Regions from separate parts of the Undibacterium sp. Di24W genome, predicted to be linked through region 2. Evidence: predicted binding sites of a transcription regulator. Region 2 holds the regulator's gene; each other region holds the start of a gene.

Region 1 (2,207 bases), on a different contig from region 2:
GCAGTCGATATGAAAAATACATCATCTCGCCGCCACACCAATTGACACACACACACACGGCCTTATCGGAATCCCATGAAGCATTTCAAAGTATCTATCCTGATCTCTATCGTTCTATTAGCTCTTGCCGCTTACTGGGGTTATACCCATGGTGGCATCAATGCAGCGCTGACTGCGCTTGGTATCGCCTCAATTCTAGCGATCTTGGAAATATCACTCTCCTTCGATAATGCGGTAGTGAATGCGTCCGTATTAAAGAATTGGGATGCTTTTTGGCAGAAATTATTTCTAACAGTCGGTATCGTCATTGCCGTATTTGGTATGCGCCTAGTGTTTCCCCTAGTAATCGTGGCACAGGCAGCGGATCTCGGCATACTGGAAGTCTGGGATCTGGCGATCAACAATCCCAAAGCTTTTTCTACGCATCTGGTCAGTCATCATGCGGAAGTGGCCGCTTTTGGTGGTGTGTTTCTATTACTGGTGTTTTTGAACTTCTTATTCGATGAGAAAAAAGAGATGCACTGGCTCGGAAACATAGAAGAAAAAATGTCTTCATTTGGGACTATCGGATCTATTCCTGTATTGATCGCCTTACTTGTCGTCATAGCGAGTGTGAGCATGGTCGATGAGACACAACAATTTGCCGTGCTGCTGGCTGGCATATGGGGCGTGGTGACCTATGTATGGGTCGATTTTATTAGTGACCTTTTGGAAAAAGAAGAATCCACCGATATCGACATTGGTGCCGTGGTGAAAAGCGGTGGTATAGGCGGCTTCTTGTATTTAGAAGTACTCGATGCGTCATTTTCGTTCGACGGCGTGATCGGTGCCTTTGCCATTACCAATGATGTCGTCATCATCATGCTGGGCTTGGCCATAGGTGCATTCTTTGTGCGCTCTATGACCGTGTATCTGGTGCGTCAGGGCACTTTGGAAGAATATGTATATCTAGAACACGGCGCGCATTATGCGATAGGCATTTTGGCCTTAATCATGTTCGCCAGTATGAAATATCACATACCAGAAATTTTTACCGGATTGATCGGCATTGCGTTTATTGTTGCATCTCTATGGTCATCTATCCAACACCGTAAATTAGGTCAATAGGAGAAGCACGGCACCCCAAAATAAGGTGGCTCGAATATTGCATGACTAGTTTGTGTGTTAGCCGAAAGTAGCAGCATACAATCCTTATTCGACATTTTATTTTCATATTGCGGATCACATTGATAGTCCTTGCCCGGCAAAGGCAAGCCGATTCGACGATGTAATTTCGCACATAGTTTTGGAGCCCTGTTTGTCTCAACCTCATGCGCCTAACCTGAAGATCGTCGTCATCAATACCGTGATGCCGGTGTCGGAGGATACCCATGATCAAGATCCCGCGATGCAGTTGCAAATGGCACGCTCGCGCGCTTTACGAATAGGTTTGCTGCAAGCTGGCTATAACATTATTGCCTCCATCCCCGGTGATATGTATCTGATTGACAGGCTGACTCAATTGCAGCCTGACCTGATTATCATCGATGCCGAGTCGGACGCCAGAGATGTCTTAGAAGAATTAGTCATTGTCAGTCGCGATGCACCACGCCCTATCGTCCTGTTCACAGAAGACGGCAATCCCTCACAACTAGAAGCCGCAATGGCCGCTGGTGTCTCCGCCTATGTTGTAGCGGGCTTACAAGTCGATAGAGTAAAACCCGTACTAGAGGTCGCGGTAGCGCGCTTTAACGCCGATCAAAAACTGCGCTCGGAATTATCCGATACCAAAACCAAACTAGCCGAACGTAAAACCATAGAGCGCGCTAAAGGATTACTAATGGAACGTCATCGCCTAAGCGAAAACGAAGCCTATCAAAAGCTACGTAAGCAAGCGATGGAAAAAAACCTCAAATTAGTCGACCTAGCGCAACGCATTTTAGATGTCGCGGATCTGTTAGGTTAAATCCACTTAAGCCTGATCGTTTTTAGTGCATTGCACCAAATTGGATTCCAAATCAGTGCAAAAAGTCTTTTTTACCAGCACGATCTTGGCAAGCGCAAGGCGAACAAGCGATAAGACCAGTTGGCACAGTAATTGCAACTACAAGATCAAGTACCCCATCGGTACATACAGAAATTTGCTAACGGCGGTAAATTTCTCAGGAAGGACCAATTAAGTAGTACAGGCAATGCAAAGACAATCTTGCAACGCTCGTTGACTTAGT
Region 2 (2,207 bases):
GCGTATTGATCACGGATCACAATGTACGTGAAACCTTGGGTATTTGTGATCACGCCTACATCATCAATCAAGGCTCGGTATTGGCGAGTGGACGCCCTGACGAAATCATCACCAATGAGACGGTACGTCGAGTCTACTTGGGTGAACATTTCCGCATGTAAGCGATTGGCATAACCATGAAGCAGAGCTTACAGCTACGCACCTCGCAACATTTGGCATTGACGCCGCAATTGCAGCAATCAATACGTTTGCTGCAATTGTCCACCTTGGAATTACATCAAGAGCTAGAAGTGTTGTTGACGGAAAATCCCTTACTGGAACGCGTCGACGATGCACTGGACAATGCAGTTCGTTTACTGGCGGATGGCTGCATCAACAATGCAAGCCAGCAAAGCGAAAGCGAATTTCAAAATACAGAAAAAGCACCCGACAACGGCAGCAGCACGGAAGCCGTCCCAGAACAAGTCGCCGACTGTGAAGCAGCAACCGCCAACAATGACGACTGGAGCTTCGATGATGCACCTGGCAGCGGCTCTAAATCCAACAACGACGAGGAAGATGGTCGCCCGCAATTAGAGGCCGCACAAACCACCTTAAGAGAACATTTGTTAGAACAAATGCGTCTGAACATCAGAGAGCCACGTGACCGAGCACTGATCGAATTAATCATCGATGCCATCGACGAGAATGGTTATTTGTGCGAGAGCCTGGATGAAATCTATGAAAGCCTTCCTATTGACCTTTGCGTCGAGTTAGAGGAATTACGGTTTGCCTTAACCATGCTGCAAAGCTTCGAACCCGAAGGCGTAGGTGCACGCAATACCGCTGAATGTTTAGCACTGCAAATCAAGCGTTTCCCTAAGATACCCTTTGTGACGCGTCGTTTAGCACTGCAAATCGTCGAGCAATATTTGCCCTTGTTTGCCCAACGCGACTTCACCAAGTTACGCAAATTCCTACAGTGTGATGACGAAGATTTACGTGAAGCACAAGTTGTCATCCGTCAATGTAATCCCAAGCCTGGCTTAGCATTTGCGATTGCAAAATCTGACTACGTGGTACCTGACGTTGTAGTCAAGAAAATTGGCGACGAGTGGCAAGTGATGCTGAACCGCGATGTGATGCCTCGCCTGCGCATCAACCAAATGTATGCAGGCTTAATGAAACAGCAACGCGGTGATCCTTGCCTGAATCCGCAGCTACAAGAAGCGCGCTGGCTTATCAAAAATATGCGGCAACGTTTTGACACTATTTTGCGCGTCGCGCAAGCCATAGTGGAAAGGCAATATAATTTTTTCACGCATGGTGCTGTCGCAATGAGACCCCTTGTTTTGCGCGAAATAGCTGATACACTGGGATTACACGAGAGCACTATTTCGCGTGTAACAACTCAAAAATTTATGCTGACACCGCACGGCATGTTTGAGTTGAAATATTTTTTCGGTAGTCACGTCGCAACGGAAACCGGTGGTGAAGCATCTTCCACAGCGATACGGGCTCTGATCAAACAATTAATAGGAGAAGAAGACCAGAAAAAACCCCTCTCGGATAGCAAGATCGCCGACATATTGGGAGAACAAGGCATGGTCATCGCGCGCCGTACTGTTGCAAAGTACCGTGAGGCTCTGAAAATTCCCCCTGTCGGTCTAAGGAAATCTTTATAAACCAGTTCTTGAAATATTGTTTTCTATCGTTATATATGATTTAGCTCAAAACAAATTTCTGCCAATGAGCGATCGTAATGACTGGCAACTTAGAAGCAAATAAAACAATATCACCATAGGAGCGTAGTATGAATCTCACCATCAGTGGACACCACGTCGAAGTTACTCCTGCAATTCGTGAATATGTACAAAGCAAGCTAGAGCGGGTAAGACGACACTTCGATCAAGTCATTGATATCGCCGTCATCCTGACGGTTGATAAGCTCCGGGAAAAGGACAAACGCCACAAAGCTGACATTAATTTACACCTTAGCGGTAAAGATATACATGTAGAAAGTCTGGCGCACGATTTGTATGCTGCCATCGACACCTTAATTGACAAACTCGATCGTCAGGTCATCAAACACAAGGATAAAATTCAAGACCATCAACATGATGCGATCAAACATATTCCTGACCCTGCCTCTACACAATTAGATTAATTTAGAATACTGAATCATCAATTCGATGATCCCTAGGACGCTTTTTAGCGTCCTTTTTTAT
Region 3 (2,207 bases), on a different contig from region 2:
GGACTAAAAGGCGTGCCACATGTTTTCTATCACTTATGCACATTAAAGGTGTCGCGCAATGTTTTAGTGCGATCGTGTTCGAAAAAGGTGCAAAACTCGATTTCTTGCACTCTTTGAAGGCAGAATTTTTGGCTGTACTTTTAAATAAGAATCCGTGTGTCGCATTTCCGCATGAGTGCTCCTTAAAGCCGTAAATACGCCTTCCAAAAAATTAGCTGAAATGAGATTTTTGGCGCTATAGTGGTGGCAAGACAGAACTCAAGACCACGAATAAATGCCTTTCCAATCCCGTAATGAGACTAGCTTCACCGCACATGTAACAGCAGCTTGTGAAGCCAGACTGAAGCTTGGGTTCACGTTAGATGAGGATGTAACCCGCCTAACTGAGCGCCAGCATTTTGGCCCATTACGTGTTCAAAAACCACTTTATCCCGAAGATAAGAAGATCTGTCATGCCATTATTGTCCATCCCCCTGGAGGTATTTTGGGTGGCGATATTTTACGTACCGAAGTAGGCGTCTCTACGGGTGCACAGGCTTTGATCAGTACGCCCGGCGCAGCCAAATGGTATAAGGCGAATGGCAAACTTTCTCAGCAAGTCTTACGTTTGGAAGTGGGTGCAAGTGCCAGTTTGGAGTGGCTGCCGCAAGAGACAATTTTTTTCGATTGCGCTGAAGTCCTTCTCAAACAAGAGATAGTTTTGGCAAGCGATGCATCGCTCATTTTTTGCGATATTTTCTGCTTTGGTCGTACTGCCTCCAATGAACAATTTAATGCAGGCAAAGTTAGGCAAGTGACCACTATCCATCGCGACGGAAAGTTGATCTGGTTTGAACAAGGTCAGTTATCAGGCGGTAGTTCGATGATGGCAAGTCAGGTTGGTTTGGCGGACGCCAGCGTTACCGCGAGCCTACTCGCTGTCGGCGGCAGCATCAGCCAAAATCATATCAATGCACTTAGAGAGGCAGCTGCCGCGCAATTATCGCCGGGTGAACAATTTGGTGCAACGGTGGTAAAAGGCGTTACGGTGGTGCGCTATCTTGGCGATTCCAGCGAACAAGCCAGACGTTTGATGCTCTTGGCCTGGCAGTTTTTACGCCCAGTCGTCATCGGTCGCGATGCGATTCCCTTACGCGTCTGGAATACCTAGAATCAACTTCCCCAAAAATCTAAGCGCTTTCTAACTGGCACAGGACTTGCTAATCAGTTGCTATTCAGTTGCAATTTAGCTGGTATGCAGCGACGTAGCGAAATTCTACTTTTTGAACTCGCCCAACTGGCTGCTCAACAAAGCAAGATTATCTAGGCGAGTCCATGGAATTAACACCGCGTGAACGCGACAAATTATTAATTTTCACCGCTAGTCTATTGGCAGAGCGGCGCAAAGCGCGCGGCTTGAAACTTAACCACCCAGAAGCGGTGGCTCTGATTTCCGCTGCGATCATGGAGGGCGCACGCGATGGAAAAACGGTGGCTGAGTTGATGTTTGAGGGCACCAGAATTTTAACGCGTGCCGATGTTATGCCAGGCATCGCCGAAATGATTCCAGATATCCAAGTGGAAGCGACTTTTCCTGATGGCACCAAACTGGTGACCGTGCACCATCCTATTCCATGAATTGTTTACTTCAGGTGCATCTATGATCCCAGGCGAAATGCTGATCGAAACAGGCGATATCGAATTGAATGTCGGACGTGTTAGCGTCACGATCAAAGTCGCAAATAGTGGAGATAGACCGATACAAGTCGGTTCCCATTTTCACTTCTTTGAAACCAATCCCGCCTTGCAATTTGAGAGGCAAGTAGCCTACGGTATGCGCCTCAACATTGCTGCTGGTACTGCAGTGCGTTTTGAGCCGGGGCAAACACGCACCATAGAATTGGTGGCACTCGCCGGCAAACGGCGCGTGTTTGGATTTAATGGTTTGGTGATGGGAGATTTGGAATGAGTAAAATTTCCCGGCAAGCCTATGCGGAAATGTATGGCCCAACCAAAGGCGATCGAATACGCCTGGCCGATACCGAGCTATTCATCGAAGTCGAAGCGGATTACGCTTTTTACGGTGAAGAGGTGAAATTCGGTGGCGGTAAAGTCATACGCGATGGGATGGGGCAGTCGCAGGCCTTGCATGATGAGGTGATGGACACGGTGATTACCAATGCTGTTATTCTCGATCATTGGGGCATCATCAAAGCGGATATCGGTTT
Region 4 (2,207 bases), on a different contig from region 2:
ATAAGCTTTTCCTCAGACAAATCAAGTGAGCTCGCTGGCTTACTGGCTTTTATTACGTCGGACTTAACTTTTTCATATGGGACGTAATACTGAGGCATAACTCGCAATCCATCGCCCAAAACCGTCGCAAAATCCAAATCCATTTCATCAGCTTTGCTAAGCTTATCGGGCTTAACCGCCCCCAGCCACAATGGACCTGTTACCGAAAGCTTCAAGTAGGGATTATCTGGCGGTATTTTCTTTAAATTTAAATAGGCGTATTCGTTTGCGGTGACACTATTAAATCTGCCGTCGCAAAAAACCACGTAAATGGGACGAGAAATATAGCTGGTGTAGATTCCGTATGAAAGTGCAGAAATTTGAATGATTCCAATAACAAGTAAATCAAATTTTATTGATTTCTTTTGAGGATTAAAAACAATCAGTGTTAACAAAGGGCCCAAAACAATATCTACAGCAACCAAAGTTATAACCACTTTATGTAAATCTTGCAGCACAAATAGTGGTGCTGAATACCATACAAACGCAAAAAAACAGAGTACAGCAGAAACAATCAAAAGACTTAATAAAAAATGAATGCCCGCGGCTTTTAATCGTGTTTTCATATAAATTATCTAAATAAAAATAAAATAAATAAAAATTACCGATATAACAAAACGAAATAAGGGCGCTCACGCGCCCTTATTTTCATACTACTTCAACTTGGCACGAATGCCTAGCCAGTAAAACTCATACAATTATGGGCAACCAGCAGTACCTTTGAGGCCGCGAGTCACATTGCAAATTGTACCAGTCATAGTCCAAGGCATGCGCGCATCAGAAGTTGCTGGTGCTGTTGGCGTATAAGCACCAGTTAATGCTGTACCAGCAGCATCAGTCGCAGCACTAGTGAAAGTAATCACGCCCGCTGCTGAGATCGCAAGAGCAGTATTGCTAGTCGACGTAGTAGCTGTTGGAACACCATTTGTACCACTACCACAAGCAGACAAAGCACCTGTTTCTTGCGCACACAAGCCAATTGCTGTACGGAACGGTGACAACTCTGCCAACGAAGTTGCAGCACGTGAACGTGATGTATAGTTACCATATTGAGGAATTGCAACAGCCGCCAAAATACCAATAATCGCAACAACGATCATCAATTCGATCAATGTAAAACCTTGCTGCGCTTTTTGAAACATCTTAGTTGATTTCATTTTCATACTCCAGTTAGTTAAGAACGCTTTTAATACCTATATTTACTACCTAATCGCTGCAACTACTTCCAATGCAATTACTATGCCACAACTCGAATTAAACAATTACCCCGATATCGCACAGAAAACCGACACTTTTTGTCAGTTTCAATAAAATTTGCCATTTTTTGTCAACCCGATAAACTTAATCGTGGAAGGCAAATCATTCGCTATGGACAACCTGCCGTGCCTTTAAGACCCCGTGTTACATTACAAATTGTACCAGTCATAGACCAAGGCATACGCGCATCAGACGTTGCGGGTGCAGTTGGCGTATAAGCACCAGTTAATGCTACCCCAGTGGACGAAGTCGCCGCACTCGTGAAAGTAATAACGCCGGCTGCTGAGATGGCAAGAGCAGTATTGCTAGTCGACGTAGTAGCTGTTGGAACACCATTTGTACCACTACCACAAGCAGACAAAGCACCAGTTTCCTGCGCGCACAAGCCAATTGCCGTGCGGAACGGTGACAACTCTGCCAATGATGTTGCTGCACGTGAGCGCGATGTGTAGTTGCCATACTGAGGGATAGCAACTGCCGCCAAAATACCAATAATCGCCACGACAATCATCAGTTCGATCAATGTAAAACCTTGCTGCGCCTTTTGAAACATCTGAACTGCCTTCATTTTAATACCTGTTTTAAAGTAAAGTTTTATTGATACCAAATTCATCATTTTGCATAACAGCATAAACCGAAGCAACCACCCTACCACACTTCAATTCAAACAGATTCAAATAGTCAATTTTTTGAATTAACCTAACAACGTGTTTACCTAGAGACCACGCCATTCAATCGTTTAGCAGAATAGAAACCAAAATTTTTTGCGCAAATGACAATTTATGGGCAACCTGCAGTGCCTTTAAGACCGCGTGTAATGTTGCAAATTGTACCAGTCATAGACCAAGGCATACGCGCATCAGAAGTAGCTGGTGCAGTTGGCGTATAAGCGCCAGTTAATGCGACACCCG

Evidence for each region. Region 2 encodes sigma-54, which starts transcription at its own class of promoters, with help from an activator protein. Its sites were predicted from a motif close to TGGCANGNAANCTGCTTT; they were not measured.
Region 1: a site for sigma-54 is predicted at 1,134-1,151, ahead of ACO0KZ_RS14415 (ANTAR domain-containing response regulator). Genes of this name have one in related genera too.
Region 3: a site for sigma-54 is predicted at 1,186-1,203, ahead of ACO0KZ_RS01285 (urease subunit gamma). Genes of this name have one in related genera too.
Region 4: a site for sigma-54 is predicted at 1,267-1,284, ahead of ACO0KZ_RS07630 (pilin). Genes of this name have one in related genera too.

The regions. Positions count from the first base shown of each region.
Region 1 covers NZ_JBMPOP010000006.1:196,343-198,549, reverse strand. The annotation lists gene ACO0KZ_RS14420 (DUF475 domain-containing protein) at 76-1,107, shown strand; gene ACO0KZ_RS14415 (ANTAR domain-containing response regulator) at 1,349-1,945, shown strand.
Region 2 covers NZ_JBMPOP010000013.1:21,388-23,594, forward strand. The annotation lists gene lptB (LPS export ABC transporter ATP-binding protein) at 1-161, shown strand, start outside; gene ACO0KZ_RS20080 (RNA polymerase factor sigma-54) at 177-1,664, shown strand; gene hpf (ribosome hibernation-promoting factor, HPF/YfiA family) at 1,793-2,146, shown strand.
Region 3 covers NZ_JBMPOP010000001.1:319,224-321,430, reverse strand. The annotation lists gene ACO0KZ_RS01290 (urease accessory protein UreD) at 275-1,150, shown strand; gene ACO0KZ_RS01285 (urease subunit gamma) at 1,315-1,617, shown strand; gene ACO0KZ_RS01280 (urease subunit beta) at 1,640-1,948, shown strand; gene ureC (urease subunit alpha) at 1,945-2,207, shown strand, end outside.
Region 4 covers NZ_JBMPOP010000003.1:310,423-312,629, reverse strand. The annotation lists gene ACO0KZ_RS07635 (hypothetical protein) at 1-605, opposite strand, end outside; gene ACO0KZ_RS07630 (pilin) at 738-1,196, opposite strand; gene ACO0KZ_RS07625 (pilin) at 1,406-1,864, opposite strand; gene ACO0KZ_RS07620 (pilin) at 2,077-2,207, opposite strand, start outside.